One region of the Maccoyibacter intestinihominis genome, then DNA from elsewhere that is predicted to be linked to it. Evidence: predicted binding sites of a transcription regulator. Region 1 holds the regulator's gene; the other holds the start of a gene.

Region 1 (11,885 bases):
GTTTGCATCAATATCGAAAGTTACTTCGATCTGCGGTACACCACGACGTGCCGGTGGGATTCCATCTAAACGGAACTGTCCTAAGGATTTGTTATCTCTTGCGAACTGTCTCTCACCCTGTACTACGTTGATATCAACGGCTGTCTGATTATCTGCTGCTGTTGTGAAGGTCTGGCTCTTCTTTGTAGGGATCGTTGTATTTCTCTCAATTAACTTGGTTGCGATACCGCCCATTGTCTCAATGGATAAGGACAGTGGAGTAACATCCAGTAAGAGGATCTCACCTGCGCCGGCATCTCCTGCTAATTTACCGCCCTGGATAGATGCACCAAGTGCAACACACTCATCCGGGTTTAAGGATTTGCTTGGCTCTTTACCTGTTAACTGTTTTACTTTATCCTGTACTGCCGGGATTCTTGTAGAACCACCAACTAAGAGTACCTGACCTAAATCTGCTGCTGTCAGTCCTGCATCTCTTAATGCGTTCTGAACAGGTTCTGCTGTCTTTTCTACTAAGTCGTGTGTCAACTCATCGAATTTTGCACGGCTTAAGTTCATATCAAAATGTTTTGGTCCTTCTGCTGTTGCTGTAATGAACGGAAGGTTGATGTTTGTTGTTGTTGCAGAGGATAACTCTTTCTTTGCTTTCTCTGCTGCTTCTTTTAATCTCTGAAGTGCCATCTTATCAGTAGATAAGTCTACGCCTTCTGCTTTCTTAAACTCGTCTAACATCCAGTCTGTAATCTTCTGGTCGAAATCATCTCCACCAAGTCTGTTGTTACCGGATGTAGATAATACTTCGATAACACCGTCACCGATCTCGATAATGGAAACATCGAATGTACCACCACCTAAGTCGTAAACCATGATCTTCTGCTCTTTTTCATTGTCAAGTCCATAAGCTAATGCTGCTGCTGTAGGCTCGTTGATGATACGTTTTACTTCTAAGCCTGCGATCTTGCCGGCATCCTTGGTTGCCTGACGCTGTGCATCGTTGAAATATGCAGGCACGGTAATAACTGCTTCTGATACTTTTTCTCCTAAGTATCCTTCTGCATCTGCTTTTAATTTCTGTAAGATCATTGCTGAGATTTCCTGTGGGCTGTATTTTTTGCCATCGATCTCTTTTTTGTAATCTGTACCCATCTCTCTTTTAATAGAAGAGATTGTTTTTTCTGCATTGGTAACTGCCTGACGTTTTGCAGGTTCTCCGACAAGTCTTTCTCCTGTCTTTGTAAATGCTACAACGGATGGTGTGGTTCTTGCACCTTCTGTATTTGCGATAACAACCGGTTTACCACCTTCCATAACTGCTACACAACTGTTTGTTGTTCCTAAATCAATACCGATAATCTTACTCATAAGTCATTCCTCCTAAATATATATGAATTCTTTCTTTGCTGCTTACTGTACGACTGCTACCATGCTGTGTCTTACCACACTGTCACGGTATGTGTAGCCTTTTTGTAATTCCTGTGCAACGGTTCCTGATTCTAATTCGTCATTTTCCACCTGCATCACTGCATTGTGGTATTCCGGATCAAATTCTTCGCCAACTGCTTCAATTGGTGCTACACCAGCCTGCTCTAACTCATTCATGAGCTGCTTATATATCATGTTCATTCCATCGGCAAAAGCACTTCCTGCTTCTTCCTCCGGGATACTTGCGAGTCCTCTTTCAAAATTGTCTATGACCGGAAGTATCTTTTCGATAATACTCTTAGCTCCGACTTCAAACATCTGGGCTTTTTCTTTTTCCGTTCTCTTACGGAAGTTATCAAACTCTGCCATCTGGCGTCTGACCCGATCCTGAAGTTCTTCAATCTGTTCGTCTTTCTTATCTTTTTTCTTCTTTGCCTTTTTCTCTTTCTTTTCTGCTTTCTTATCTGCCTTTTCCTCTGCTTCTTTGGCTTCTGTTTCGCCTGCGGAAGCTTCATTGCCGGCTTCTTTGGTTTCCTCTTCTGCTGAAGAGGCTTCTTCGTTGACAGTATCTGTTTCTAAGATTTCTTCCTCTGTCTTATTCTCTGCCATGATGTTCCACCTTTCTCTATGCTAATCTTTCGGTTTTCGAAAGATATCATCCAACTGCACTTTCAAATTTTTCAGGTTATCCATTACATTCTCATAATCCATTCGCTTTGGACCGATAATTCCAATGGTTCCCTGTATTCCCTCTCCTAATTCATAAGTTGCGGTGACTACACTGCAATCTTTCATGGTCTGGATCGGGGTTTCATTTCCTATATAAACCTGAATTCCCGTATTCTCTTCTGAGTTTAAGGTTTCAGATACAAGGCTTGCTAATTCCTGTTTTTCTTCAAATGCCTCGATCAGCTCACTGGCACTCTTCGAATCACTCAGTTCCGGATATTTAAAAATGTTTGTTGCTCCGCTGGTATAAATCTGTAAATCTTCATCCTCACCGATCGCCTCTGCTACTGCATCTAAGACATCACTGACGATTCCACTGTCTATCCCTGCCTGTTCTTTTAATAAAGAAATCATTCCTAAATTGATCTGGTCTATGGAAAGACCGTTTAAGTTGGAATTCAACAGGATGTTCAGCTTCAGAAGTCTTTCATTTCCAAGCGGCTCACCCACGGAAATGATCTTGTTCTTTACGATGTTGCCCTCTCTTACGATAACGGCAAGAATCTGTTCATCATCTACCTGTGATAACTGGATGAATTTTACCCGGCTCTTCTGATAGCTTGGAGCACTGATCATCGCTGCATAATTGGTATTTGTTGCAAGTACCTTTGCTACCTGTTTTAATACCTGCTCCACTTTCTCGGTATGTTCTATCATGAACTCCTTCATCTGTGTGACTTCGTTATCTTTTTCCTCAATCAGGTGATCGACATAAAAACGATAACCTTTGTCAGAAGGAATCCTGCCTGCCGAGGTATGCGGCTGCAATATATAGCCCATCTCTTCTAAGTCCGCCATCTCATTACGAATGGTTGCTGAACTCAAATTCAAATCCGAATCTTTTGAAATGGTTCTTGAACCAACCGGTTCTCCTGTCTCTAAATAATTACGGATGATGGCTTTTAAGATTTTTGTCTTTCTCTCATCGAGCATCTCCATGATCTCACCTGACCTTCTGAGGTTTGTTAGCACTCATTTAAGTGGAGTGCTAATATCTATGTACTTAAGATAGCACCGTTGTTTTTCTTTGTCAACTAATATTTGTGATTTTTTTGTGTTTTTCTTCTATTTTATATTTCCGGGAACGGATCTGAACTATTCCTCTCCGTATACTTTTCGTTCTTTCTCACTTAATTCTGCCCGCTCAAACAGATCCGGTCTTCTCTCTTTGGTGCGTAAGATGGACTGTTCTCTTCGCCACTCATCTACCTTTTGATGATTTCCAGATAACAGGATCGGCGGAACGGCTTTCTCCTGCCACACCTCCGGTCTGGAATACTGCGGGTATTCTAACAGATTTCCTTCTAAGGATTCGGTTTCACCGGATTCCTGGTTTTTTAACACTCCCGGAACCATACGGGAGATGGCATCAACTAAAACCATTGCCGGAAGTTCTCCTCCGGTCAGTACATAATCTCCTATGGAAATGTAATCGGTTACGATCTCCTCTAGGACACGCTCGTCTACTCCCTCATAATGTCCGCAGAGCAGGATCACATCTTCCTCTAATGCAAACTCTTTTGCTGCCTGCTGTGTAAAAAGCGGTCCCTGCGGAGTTAAATAGATGGTCCTTGGACGATATCCGATTTTTTCTACGATGGATAAATAAGCATCATAGATCGGCTGTGCCTGCATCACCATGCCTGCCCCGCCCCCATAGGGATAATCGTCCACTTTTTTATGCTTGTCTACGGTATAATCACGGATATTGACCGCTTCAATGGCCAGCAGTCCTTTTTCAACTGCTCTTCCAATAATACTGGTATGAAGTCCCTGCTCCACCATGTCAGGAAACAGGGTTAATATATGAAATCTCATGTCTTCTCCTATTATTTACGATTGTTGTTCAGATCTAATAGTCCCGGCAGCAGATGTATTCTGACATAGCCTGCCTGTCCATCCTGTTCTTCCACGGACACCTCTAATATACAGTCTTTGATCGCAGGGATCATCACTTCTTCTCCCTGCTTTGTCGTTATAACATAAACATCGTTTGCCCCGGTCTGTATCACATCACTGATGGTTCCAAAGGCTTCTCCTTCTTCGTCTATGGCACGCAGACCAATCAGATCCGCAATAAAATATTCGTCTTTTTTGCATTTTACACGGTTCTCTTTGGTTACAAACAATCCACAGCCTTTATATTTTTCCACATCATTGATGTTATCTATTCCTTTAAATTTTAGAATGACCAGATTTTTTTGCGGTCTTGCACTTGTCACTTCTAACACGATCTGTTCTTTTCCGGTATCTAAAATCAGTTCTTTCATATTCTTAAAGCGCGACACATCGTCAGTCATCGGAAATACTTTGACCTCTCCACGGATTCCATGTGTCTGGGTAATGGCACCCACCTGATATAATTCTGTCATAATTCTCCATTCCTTTTCGTTTATAGAATAAAAGAGTCCTAAACTTCCCATTCTCCGGGAATTTTAAGACTCCTGACTGCTACTGCATAATCTCTACGATAACTTTTCTATCTTCTTTGGATGCAGCCGCTTTGACTACAGTACGGATCGCTTTTGCAATACGTCCCTGTTTGCCAATGACTTTGCCCATATCTGACTGGGCAACCTTTAATTCGAGAACAACTGCTTTGTCATTCTCTGTCTCGGTGACCTGGACTTCATCCGGATAATCAACGAGTGATTTCGCAATTACTTCTACTAATTCTTTCATCACATCCACCTCACCAATTATTTCTCGATTCCGGCTTCTTTAAAGATTCTGCCTACTGTATCGGTTGGTTTTGCACCATTTGCTAACCATTTCTTTGCTAACTCTTCGTTAACGTGGTACTCGCTTGGATCCTTTGTCGGATCGTAAGTTCCGATTTCTTCGATGAATCTTCCATCTCTTGGAGATCTGGAATCTGCAACAACGATTCTATAGAAAGGTGCTTTTTTCTGTCCCATTCTTCTTAATCTGATTTTTACTGCCATCTGTTTCACCTCCTCATAGGTTATTGATTTCTATATTGTTAAAAAGGAAATTTAAATCTTCCTCTTTTACCACCTTTAGCGCCCATCATTCCGGGCATCTGTTTCATCAGTTTTCTGGACTGTTCAAACTGTTTGACTAATCGGTTTACTTCGCTGATATCTACTCCGGCTCCATTCGCAACTCTGCGTTTTCTACTCGGATTTAATATAGAAGGATTCGCACGCTCCTGCGGAGTCATGGAATAAATGATCCCTTCAATTCTTGCCATCTTTTTCTCATCCATCGCATTTTCGATCTCTGCGATCTGGCTTCCGCCAATACCCGGCATCATGCTAAGGATACTGGAAAGTCCACCCATTTTTTTCATCTGATTCATGGATTCTAAATAATCGTCAAAACCAAATTCTGCTTTTTTGAGCTTTTTCTCCATTTCACGGGCTTTGTCCTCGTCTATCTCTTCCTGTGCCTTCTCGATCAGTGTCAGCACATCTCCCATTCCAAGGATTCTGCTCGCCATGCGGTCAGGATGAAACTGCTCTAGATCAGAAAGTTTTTCACCCATTCCTGCATACAATATCGGTTTTCCGGTCACTGCCCGAATGGAAAGTGCCGCTCCACCTCTCGTATCGCCGTCTAATTTTGTTAAAATGACGCCGTCAATTCCTATTTTTTCATCAAAGGTTCCTGCAACATTGACTGCATCCTGTCCTGTCATGGCATCTACGACTAAGATTGTCTGTGCCACGTCAACGTTTTCTTTGATCGCTGCAAGTTCCTGCATCATATCTTCATCTACATGAAGTCTTCCGGCTGTATCTAAGATCACAACGGTATTGCCGTTTTTCGCCGCATGTTCGATCGCTGCCTTTGCAATATCCACCGGACTGTTCTTATCGCCCATGGCAAAGACTTCTACGCCCTGCTTTTCTCCGTTGATCTTCAACTGTTCAATCGCTGCCGGACGATAGACATCACAAGCTACTAACAATGGTTTTTTACCCTTTTGTTTGAACTTTCCTGCTAACTTTGCAGTCGTTGTCGTCTTACCTGCTCCCTGCAGACCGGTCATCATGATCACGGTTGTCTCACTACCCGGACGAAGTGCGATCTCTGTTGTCTCAGACCCCATCAGACGGACCATCTCATCATTTACTATCTTGATGACTGTCTGTCCCGGATTCAATCCGTTTAAGACATCACTGCCTACCGCCTGTTCCTGTACGGTCTTTACAAAGTTCTTAACCACCTTGAAGTTGACATCTGCCTCTAACAGTGCTAATTTTACTTCCTTTAACGCTGCCTTGACATCTTCTTCACTCAGGCGGCCCTTGCTTCGCAGTCCCTTAAATACGTTTTGCAGTTTTTCTGATAAACTGTCAAATGCCATGTTATAGCTCCTCTAATATCTGATTGGAAATCTGTTCAATTTCCATAATAACTCTCTGATGCTCTTCTTTATTTCCATTCTCTTCGAATGTCTGTGTCAGATGATGGATGGTCTCCACTTTCTGTTTCGCCGACTGAAATTTTTCAATTAAATGCAGCTTTTCCTCATAGCCCGCTAAAGTCTTCGTACACCGCTTTACCATATCGTGAACGCCCTGTCTGCTGATCCCCTCTTCCGCTGCAATCTCTCCAAGGGACAGATCATCAAATACAAAGTACTCATAGATTCTTCTCTGGTGTTCGTTGAGCAGTTCACCGTAAAAATCATAGAGATATGTCTGCGTTACCTTTTCTTCCATCATTTATCACCTTGGATAGATTAACACAACTGCACACATGGTGTCAAGTGTTTTTTCTTGACAGTTTGTCTAAAACATTAAAATCATTATTATAATTTTGACTACACGCAACAAAAACACCATGGACACAACCATTCCCAGTACTGCTACAGACTGTTTAGAGGAGCGTGAGCCCTTTACGGAACAATACAATGCTACAACTGCCAGAACGACACTCAGTACAAACCACGCTCTTGCATTTCCCAAAAAATCTGCAATAATTGCCAGAATCAATCCTACCCATGCCAGCCTTGGCTGCTCTTTTGGCAAGCCCAGATATAATTGCATTTCATATCCTGCATGATTGCCGTTTTCTTCTTCAAAGCTTCGTTCTGCTCCTCCATCATCAGAAAACATTCTGGAAAAAGCCTGCATATCTGTGCCTAAAATATCTTTTTTCTTATCGGATGTTGTCTGTTCGTTCTTTCCTTTCTTTACCCAGCCTTCTATTCTTATGATTCCTTCTTTATAAAATATCTGAAAATATCTGTTTTTCATAGAAGCATTACACAAGAGGACACCCATTTCGTCTGTTGCATTAATATATTTATTATCTGTAAAATATTTTTCTAACCGCTCATGCACCTCTTCTTTTGTTAACTTTGTCTCTTTCTCCCAAATCTGTCTCATACTCTTATCTCCTTCGCTTTTCACAACTTCTTCTGTTTCTTAGATTTCTTTATAAAATTCTCTCATTCTTTTTATAAAATCTTCCCATGTTTCGTCTGTATAACCTTTTGAGATTACTTCCTCAATATCTTCATGATTAAATAGAAATTGCGTCTTGTCCCCCATATTTCCTTCCGGATACAGAACACCTATGTAATCATATTCTTCGTTGGTCTCTAAATTCGTCTGTTTGATACCGAAAATCATAAGTGGTCTGATACCATTTCTCAATTTGACCACACTTCCTATTGGAAATAACTCCTGTACTTTCATTTTTGTTTTCCTCCTTTTTTCTACTGTATTTATGGATAGATATCTTGCTTTTATTGTTCCTGTTTACTGCTTTCCCGTTCTGCTTCTATCCTTGGAATCAGGTAAAAATTCCCATCCTCATTTTCAATTAACATTGCCATGTTATTATCTTCCTGCATGATATACGCACCATTTGGAATTGAGATATTTACGCTAATACCGGGTTTTCTTCCTTTTATAATTCCATTCCAATTGTTAGCTCCAGGATGTTCATATTCCTTCACTTCAACGATTCTCTTTTTCAAAACCCCCATTTCATTTCTTTCTCTTTCTCTAAACCATGCCTTACGCAAAAGATTCGCAGAATAAGCAATCCCTCCAAAAATAGATGTATAACACAGATTACTTGAAAATGCATCTGCGGTTCCAAATATTGCCATATTGATTGCTTTCCAACCATAACCAATTGTCACCCACAAGTTAAGCAAAATGATGAACCATAAAAATACATTTCTCCCTGTTGTAAAACTCACTATATTCTCACATATATAACTTCTTTCTTCCTCGTCAATCAATTCCATTTCCGGAATATTTTCCTGGAATTTTTTTGATTGTTCATTACTTTTTCGCTTCATGACCCGTGCGAACCAGATAATGACTGCCCAAATTAGTGCTATGATTAATAATTCTTTTAATTTTTCCATTTTTATCTACCTCTTTATTGTTTCATAAAATCAAAAAATGCATCTACAATAAATTTTGTTATCTATGCTATGTCTAAAATACTAACTCTCACTATTCTTTTCCTGATTGCTGTCTCTCTCCGCTTCCATTGTAGGAATCAAAAAAAACTCCATATCCTCACGTTCAACTAACATTGCCATTCTATCATATCGGTATACTTTTCTTTCATCACCACGAAAAGTAATATTGATGGTATTTACCGTATTTCTTTCTTCTATTACTCCATAGGAACCACCCTGACTGGAAGAACCACATTTCTTTACCTGTACAATCTTTTTTTTCAGTTCTCCTTTTTCATAGAGCCGTTTCTCTTCAATAAGATAGGTGCGCATGGAATGGCAAAGATATGTAATTCCGATAAAAAACGATAGCATACATATATTACTAAAGAGTGAGAATGCTTCTCCGTTTATTCCCATATTGATTGTCTTCCCAGCCCATATGATCACAAAAAACAGGTTCAAAAAAATCATTATCCACCAAAATACATTTTTAGCCTCCGTATAATCTACTAACTTCTCACATATGTAACACCTTTCTTCCTCTGTAACCGATTCCATTTCCGGCATTCTTTCCTCCTGTTTCTTGTATTGTTCCTTACTTTTCCGCTTCATGGTTCGTGCAAACCAGATAATAAATGTCCAGAACAACCCTGCCATTAATACTACTTTTAGTTTTTCCATAGCTTCTATTTTTCTTCCTGATTATATTTTTTCTCTGCTTCCATCCTTGGAATCAGGTAAAAATCTCTGCCTTCATTTTCAATTAACATTGCCATGTTATTATCTGCTTGTATTTTCTTTAGATTTCTTGCAATAGAAACATCCAGAAAATCTCCAGCCGTCCTTCCTTCTATTGTTCCGATTTTTGAGCTATCTACATAGTGATATTTCTCCATTTTGACAATTTTCTTTTTTAATACACCGGTTTCATATTGCTTTCTTTCTCTAAGCCATGTCCTGCGCAAAAGATTACCACCATAAGTAGCCCCTCCAAAAATAGATAAATAGCATATATTACTAGAAAACGAGTCTACTTCTCCACTGATTCCTGTAGTTACTGTTTTCCATGCACAAACAATAGTCATCCACAGATTAAATAAAATCAGTACCCATAAAAATACGTTTCTGCCCGTTGTAAAATCTATCATATTTTCACATATATATTCTCGCTCTTTCTCTGTAACCGGTTCCATTTCCGGCATTCTTTCCTCAATTTTTTTTAATCGTTCATCGCTTTTCTGCTTCATAGTCCGTGCAAACCAGATAATGGCTGCCCAGATCAATACTGCAATTAATATCACTTTTAGTTTTTCCATATTTATCTACCTCTTTTTACTGTTTCGCTGCATCTAAAACTACATCTGAAATTGTCTCTGTTACACGTTTAGATTCTTTTCCTTTTGCCTCTTGTACATAGCCACACACAACATCAGCAGCCCACATTACTCCCACTGTCACTGCTGCTATGGCGATTCCCGCCACACTAATCCCTGCTGCTGCCAATAAGCCACCTACAATTGCCGATACCAGCGTTCCTCCTACAACATCTAATGTTGTTTCCAATAAGGTCTCTTCCCAAAATCGTTTACTATGTATCGTTCCAAATTCTTCATAATTATCAACGGCATTTAAAATTCCTACAAATGCCACCCCTCCCCATTTCGTTCCAGCTTTAATTTTCTCACTCACATCCTCAGCCCTTGAAAATTGATATTCTTTTACGTTTTTCTTTAATAGTTCTGATATTTTCTTTTTTTCTGCCTTAACCTCTCCTCTAATAACCTCTAAATAGTCCGGTACATCCTTCGCTCTCTGTTCTAAAAATCCCCCCATTGTCTGGCACAGAGTATCTGCAAGTCCTATTATGGATTTTAAATCTCCTCCACTTATGATAAGATCCAAAATATCTGTAAAACCTCCTCCTACTGCTCCAAATGATTCCAGATTGCCAAAAAGCAGACTTTTAAAGTCCGGTTCAAAAGTCTGACTTAACGCATCATACCGATTACTTATATCGCCTAACACTCTTTGGGCACTGCGCAAATTTCTCTGACATCTCGCTAATTTTTCTATCTCCTGTTCCAGCTTTTTTAAAGGTTGCTCATACGGTGAGCTGTTACCTACGATATTATATATTCTCCGTACACTTTCGCTTAAAATCTGCCCGGTTTGATCACAATCCCTGCAGATTTCCTCAAACATTCCCACTACCTCAAATAACCCTTTTGCATCTACGCTAAATTCTGACATCTTTCCTCCCCATCTTATTTTGCTATCTATGTTATATTTAAAATACTACCTATCACTATTCTCTTCCTGATCACTGTCTCTCTCTGCCTCCATTGTAGGGATCAAGAAAAACTGCATATCCTCACGTTCAACTAACATTGCCATTCTGTCATACCGATATACTTTTCTTTCATCACCACGGAAAGTAATATTAACGGTATTTCCCGTATTTCTTTCTTCTATCACTCCATAGGAACCATTTTGGCTTGAAGAACCACATCTCTTTACCTGGACAATCTTCTTTTTCAGTTCCCCTTTTTCATATTGCTGTTTCGCTTTAATAAGATAAGCCCGCACATAATTACAAAAACATGTGATTCCCATAAACAACGACAATATACCTATCTCACTAAACACCGAAATTGCGTCTCCGTAGATTACCATATTGATTGTTTTCCCAGCCCATATGATCACAAAAAGCAAATTCAAAAAAATCATAATCCACCAAAACTACATTTTTAGCTGGTGTATAATCCACTAGCATTTTACATATATAACGTCTCTCTTCCTCTGTGACCGGTTCCATTTCCGGCATTTTTCCCTCAAACTTTCTGTGTTCCTCAACAGCCTTCCGTTTCATGGTCCGTGCAAACCAGATAATAAATGTCCAGAATAATGCTGCCATTAATAATACTTTTAGTTTTTCCATAGCTATTTACCCTACCATCCTTTTTTCTTTTTCTGTTCGATTTCATAGACCCATATTTTTCTTTTGTTAACGGCAAAAATTTTTATCTCGCCACTCTTTAACTGTATCTGCACCAATCTTGTCATTGGAATATAGGTTCTGACTGATGCTATATCCTCATAAGGAATCTCATAATTAAAAAACTTTTCCATTCTGTCTTCCGTCAGGTTACAGAATTGTATCCCTTGCTTTTGCAGAAACAATCCTCCCCCTCGCTTGTCCTTTTTTCTATCTGAAATAACATTCCACAGGTTTTTTCTTCCAATCAGACTTGCCCCTCCATACAAGGTATATTTTTCTTCGATTGCTCCTTTTATTAAAGGTATCCGATATGTTTCATGTATGACCTGTGCAACTGCC
Region 2 (6,080 bases), on a different contig from region 1:
ACTGGCTCTGCTGAACCTTGTCGGTAACATAGTAGACAACCTTGCGGGTATCTTTTTCGGTATCAGCAGCAGTATCGGTATCCTGATTTTCCCCGGTATCAGTATCAGCTTCGTCCTTTTTCAGGATTTCAGGTAAGGTCAGGTACTTGTCATCTAAGTTCTTGAACAGGATATAATCATTCATCTTGTCGCAGAATTTTTCATCCTTTAAGCAACCGAACTTAATGAATGGGCTGATGTCATCCCAGTATTTTTCATAGGACTCTTTGTCTGTTTTGCAAAGACCGGCAAGTTTATCTGCAACCTTTTTTGTAATATAATCAGAAATTTTCTTGACAAAACCATCGTTCTGTAAAGCACTTCTGGAAACATTTAAAGGCAGGTCAGGGCAGTCGATGACACCTTTTAAGAGCATCAGGAATTCCGGGATCACCTCTTTGATGTTGTCGGCAATAAATACCTGATTGTTGTAAAGTTTGATCACACCTTCAATGGATTCGTATTCCATGTTGATCTTTGGGAAGTAGAGAATACCCTTTAAATTAAACGGGTAATCCATATTCAGATGGATCCAGAATAAAGGCTCCTTGTAATCCTGGAATACCTTGCGGTAAAAAGCAATATATTCTTCATCGGTGCATTCATTTGGATGTTTTGCCCAAAGCGGGTTCGTGTCATTCAAAGCAACCGGACGTTTTACGATCTTTGCTTTTTCCATTCGAGGGGAGACTTCTACCTGTTCCTTTGTACCGTCTTCGTTTTCTTTTTCTTCATATTTTGCTTCTTCCACGATGTTTTCCACGACAGTGTCCTTTTCGGTTACTTCATCTGCCGGAATAGTTTCGTATTCGGTTTCTGCATTTTCCTTTTCTAAGAAAATCGGGGTAGGCATGAAAGAGCAGTATTTTTCAATGACTTCTCTTGCACGATACTCGTTGGCAAACTCAAGGCAGTCCTCGTTTAAGAAAAGAGTGATCTCTGTACCGACGCCTTCTTTTGTTCCATCATTCATATCAAACTCTGTACCGCCGTCACATTCCCAGTGAACAGCCGTAGCGCCATCCTTATAGGAAAGGGTATCAATATGCACTTCGTCTGCTACCATAAAAGCAGAGTAGAAGCCGAGACCGAAATGTCCGATGATCTGGTCTTCGTTTGCCTTGTCCTTGTATTTTTCTAAAAAGTCAGTGGCACCGGAAAAAGCAATCTGATTGATGTATTCCTCAACCTCGTCAGCAGTCATACCAAGACCGTTATCGATAAATTTCAAAGTTTTTTCTTCCGGGTTCAAAACTACGCGGATTTTTGCTTCGTAGTCATCCGGGAGGCTGTATTCACCCATCATATCCAGTTTTTTCAATTTGGTAATGGCATCACAACCGTTCGAGATCAATTCACGGTAAAAAATGTCGTGGTCAGAATATAACCATTTCTTTATAATAGGAAAAATATTGTCACTGTTAATGGAAAGGCTTCCATGTCTGTTACTCATAGTCATACACTCCTTCTTGTGTTTTGCTTTCAAATGTTTTGATGCTAGTACATATTTTAGTATTAGAAAATGACAATGTCAATAGAAAATTAGCACTCGATAAAAATGAGTGCTAACAGATACGGCAAAAACATTGAAAACATGGACTTAATGAGAATTTATTAAAAAAATATAAACAATCAGAGAAATAAAAAATCTCCAAATAAAGAAAATGACGAAAAAGACGAAAAAACAGAGAAATACAAATAAAAAATGCACAACAAATTGTACTTGGATTTGTGCATTTTAGAAAAAATGCATAGAAAACGTAAAGATTATTGAGAAAAATTGTTCATTTTCATTGCGTTAATATTTTAACGATGATATAATAAATTAAAATGAGTTAACATGTCTATATGCCACGCTGCGCGGGCAAGAAATAAGGAGCACCCACAGGGCATCTATATGCCACGCTGCGCGGGCAAGAAATAAGGAGGATATATATTGAAAAAAGAAGAGAAAAAACAATTGGATGACATCCTGAAGGCTCATGATTACAACAAGACATCCGTCATTGCGATCATGCAGGATATCCAGAAAATCTATCATTACCTTCCACAGAAGGTACTCACTTACATCGCAGGTGAATTGGGATTGAGTGAAGCAAAAGTGTATGGTGTAGCAACCTTTTATGAGAATTTTTCCTTAGAGCCAAAGGGAAAATATGTGATCAAGATCTGTGACGGTACCGCCTGTCATGTGCGGAATTCTACCGCAATCTTAAATGAAATCCGTTCTGTTTTGGGTGTATCACAGGAGCATCCGACCACAGAGGATATGATGTTTACGGTTGAGACGGTTTCCTGTCTGGGAGCCTGTGGATTAGCACCGGTCTGTACAGTCAATGACAAAGTACATCCGGCAATGACCCCTGAAAAGGCAAGAGCTTTAATAGAAGAATTAAAGGAGGAAGCTGCAAATGAAAATTAAGACAAGACAGGAATTAGAAGCAAAAAGAGCGGAGTACGCAGCTTCTTTAAAGACACAGAAAAAGCAGATCTTAATCTGTGCAGGAACCGGATGTGTTGCCGGAGGTTCTTTAAACATCTATGCAAGATTGCAGGAAATTTTAAAAGAACGCGGCATCAAATGTTCTCTGGTATTGGAAAAAGAACCGCATGAAGAGAGTGTGGGACTGAAAAAGAGTGGATGCCATGGATTTTGTGAAATGGGACCATTGCTTAGAATTGAACCGGCAGGACTTCTTTATATCAAAGTAAAGGTAGAAGATTGTGAAGAAATTATCGAAGAGAGTATCATCAATGACCGCGTGATCGAGCGTCTGGTATATCATGACCAGGAGGGCAAGGCTTATGAGAAACAGGAGGAAATCCCATTCTATAAGCAGCAGACCCGTGTGGCATTAGAGGATTGTGGACGTATTAATGCAGAGTCCATCAAAGAATACATAGCAGTCGGCGGTTACAGTGCCGTAGCAAAAGCACTGTTTGATATGACACCACAGCAGATTGTCGATGAGATTTCCGAAGCATCCTTACGAGGACGTGGAGGCGGCGGTTTCCCGACCGGAAGAAAATGGGCACAGGTATTAGCACAGGATTCCGAAATTAAATATGTGGTATGTAATGGTGATGAGGGAGATCCGGGAGCATTCATGGATCGAAGCATGATGGAGGGAGATCCGCATCGTGTGATTGAAGGAATGCTGATTGCAGGTATTGCAACCGGAGCACATTACGGATATATCTATGTGCGTGCAGAGTATCCGCTTGCCGTAGAACGTCTTCAGACAGCAATTCAGAAGGCAGAAGAAAAAGGTCTGTTAGGAAAAAATATCTTAAATTCAGGTTTTGACTTTGACTTAAAGATCAGTCAGGGTGCCGGAGCATTCGTTTGTGGTGAGGGTTCCGCACTGACCGCTTCCATCGAGGGAAATCGTGGTATGCCGCGTGTAAAACCGCCTCGTACCGTAGAAAAAGGATTGTTTGAAAAACCAACCGTTTTAAATAACGTAGAGACCTACTGTAACGTTCCGCCGATCATCAATAAAGGGGCAGACTGGTATAAGACGATCGGACCGGATAAGAACCATGGAACAAAAGCGTTTGCCTTAACAGGAAACGTTATGAATACAGGACTGATCGAGGTTCCGATGGGAACACCGCTTCGCAAAGTTATTTTTGATATCGGAGGCGGTGTCAAAGGTGGAGAGTTTAAGGCAGTCCAGATCGGAGGACCATCCGGTGGATGTCTCTGTATCAATCCGAGTGAAGACCACCTGAATTTACAGTTGGATTTTGACTCCCTGAAAAAAGTAGGAGCCATGATCGGAAGTGGTGGACTTGTTGTTATGAACGACAAGAGCTGTATGGTAGAAGTGGCAAGATTCTTCATGAACTTTACACAGAACGAATCCTGTGGAAAATGTATTCCGTGCCGCGAGGGAACCAAGCGTATGTTAGAGCTGTTAACCGATATCTGCGAAGGACGCGGAACGATGCAGCATATTACATTATTAGAGGAACTGTCCGAGACCATTTCCGCAACAGCACTCTGTGGACTTGGAAAGACAGCAGCATCTCCGGTTGTCAGCACGATGAAATACTTCCGTGATGAATATATTGCCCATGTGGTAGATAAGAAGTGTCCGGCAGGACAGTGTAAAGCCTTAGTAACCCTTCAGATCGATCCGGAACTTTGTAAAGGATGCTCAAAATGTTCAAGAGTCTGTCCGGTTGGAGCAATTTCCGGCGAGATCAAGAAACCGTTTAAGATTGATACCACGAAGTGTATCAAGTGTGGAGCCTGCAAGGAAGGTTGTCCTTTCCATGCAGTAAAAGAAGTATAGGAGGGACTGGCATGGAAAAATATATGATCATAGACGGAGAACGCGTGTCGTTCACCGATGAAAAAAATATACTTGCGGTAATCCGCAAAGCCGGAATTATTTTACCGACATTTTGTTATTACTCAGATTTATCCATCTATGGTGCATGCCGTATGTGTGTCGTAGAAGACAAGTGGGGTGGCATTGTGGCATCCTGTTCTACACCGCCAAAGCATGAGATGGAGATCTATACGAATACACCACAGCTTTATTATCACAGAAAACGTATCTTAGAGCTGTTATTAGCAGCACATTGCAGAGACTGTACAACCTGTGAGAAGAATGGAAAATGTAAACTGCAGGAATTAGCCAAACGTTTCGGAATTCCGGGAGTGCGTTTTGAGAACACCAATCCGATCCGTCCGATAGACCGTTCTTCAAAAGCGATCGTAAAAGACCCGAATAAATGTATCCTCTGTGGTGACTGTGTCCGTGTCTGCAACGAGATTCAGCATGTCGGAGCGATCGATTTTGCAAACCGTGGCTCTAAAATGATCATTTCCACAGCATTCGGACGTGATCTTGCGGATACAAACTGTGTCAACTGTGGACAGTGTGCAGCAGTCTGTCCGACCGGAGCGATTACGATCAAAAACGATACCCATGACGTATGGGAAGCAATCCATGATCCGAAAAAACGTGTGGTAATGCAGATTGCACCGGCAGTCCGTGTTGCGATCGGTGAGGCATTCGGTTATGAACCGGGTGAGAATACAATTGGAAAATTAATTGCATCCTTAAGAAAATTAGGTGTAGATGCAATCTTTGATACCTCCGTGGGAGCAGACCTTACCATTATGGAAGAGTCTGCGGAGTTAGTAGAGACACTTTCCGAAGAAGGACGGAAATACCCACTCTTTACTTCCTGTTGTCCGGGCTGGATCCGTTTTGTAGAGACAAAATATCCGCACCTGATGAAATATGTATCTACTTCAAAATCCCCGATGGAGATGTTTGGAGCGGTCATCAAAGAATATTATAAGAAATTAGACAAAGAAGAAGGAAAAGAGACCGTATCCGTTGCGATTATGCCATGTACGGCAAAGAAATATGAGGCATCCAGAGAAGAGTTTGTACGCAACAGCAGACCGGATGTGGATTATGTTCTGACTTCCGAAGAAGTAATTGGAATGTTTAAAGAGATCGGTATCCGCTTTGACCGTTTAGAGCCGGAAGCATATGATATGCCATTCTCAATCTATTCCGGAGCCGGTGTGATCTTTGGAGCAACCGGTGGTGTGACCGAAGCAGCAGTCAGACGTGTCGTAGCCGATAAGAGTCCGAAAGCATTAAAAGACATTGAGTTCATCGGAACACGAGGAATGGCAGGCACCAAGATCTGTGAATTGGATTTAGGAGAGCGTACCGTCCGTATCGGCATCGTCAGCGGACTTGGTAATGCAGAGGAGCTGATCAAGAAGATCGAAAGCGGTGAAGAGCATTTTGACTTCGTAGAAGTGATGGCATGTCCGGGAGGATGTGTTGCCGGTGCAGGTCAGCCGTTTGCACGTTCCACAGAAAAACGTCTGCGTGCAGAGGGACTTTACAAAAACGATAAGGCACTTCAGATTAAACGAAGTGAGAACAACCCAATTGTGAAGAATCTCTACGATGATCTCTTAAAGAACAGAGAGCACGAACTGCTTCATGTTCACTATCCGGGGCATAAGGCAGATGCATAGGGAGTAGAGGAGACTGCTA

What was found. The regulator HrcA, encoded in region 1, represses chaperone genes, less so after heat shock. The targets are predictions, from matches to a motif close to TGTTAGCACTCNNNNNNNNNGAGTGCTAACA.
Region 2: a site for HrcA is predicted at 1,580-1,610, ahead of htpG (molecular chaperone HtpG). Genes of this name have one in related genera too.

Annotation. Positions count from the first base shown of each region.
Region 1 covers NZ_JBBMEX010000001.1:249,513-261,397, reverse strand. Annotated here, with positions in the region: gene dnaK (molecular chaperone DnaK) at 1-1,362, opposite strand, end outside; gene grpE (nucleotide exchange factor GrpE) at 1,405-2,031, opposite strand; gene hrcA (heat-inducible transcriptional repressor HrcA) at 2,053-3,090, opposite strand; gene trmD (tRNA (guanosine(37)-N1)-methyltransferase TrmD) at 3,247-3,969, opposite strand; gene rimM (ribosome maturation factor RimM) at 3,981-4,523, opposite strand; gene WMO43_RS01200 (KH domain-containing protein) at 4,603-4,833, opposite strand; gene rpsP (30S ribosomal protein S16) at 4,851-5,096, opposite strand; gene ffh (signal recognition particle protein) at 5,135-6,484, opposite strand; gene ylxM (YlxM family DNA-binding protein) at 6,486-6,842, opposite strand; gene WMO43_RS01180 (hypothetical protein) at 6,912-7,511, opposite strand; gene WMO43_RS01175 (DUF4176 domain-containing protein) at 7,551-7,823, opposite strand; gene WMO43_RS01170 (hypothetical protein) at 7,874-8,506, opposite strand; gene WMO43_RS01165 (hypothetical protein) at 8,588-9,229, opposite strand; gene WMO43_RS01160 (hypothetical protein) at 9,235-9,864, opposite strand; gene WMO43_RS01155 (hypothetical protein) at 9,881-10,798, opposite strand; gene WMO43_RS01150 (hypothetical protein) at 10,844-11,221, opposite strand; gene WMO43_RS01145 (hypothetical protein) at 11,187-11,486, opposite strand; gene WMO43_RS01140 (hypothetical protein) at 11,498-11,885, opposite strand, start outside.
Region 2 covers NZ_JBBMEX010000003.1:149-6,228, reverse strand. Annotated here, with positions in the region: gene htpG (molecular chaperone HtpG) at 1-1,492, opposite strand, end outside; gene WMO43_RS03725 (NADH-quinone oxidoreductase subunit NuoE family protein) at 1,973-2,461, shown strand; gene WMO43_RS03720 (NADH-ubiquinone oxidoreductase-F iron-sulfur binding region domain-containing protein) at 2,451-4,340, shown strand; gene WMO43_RS03715 ([FeFe] hydrogenase, group A) at 4,352-6,061, shown strand.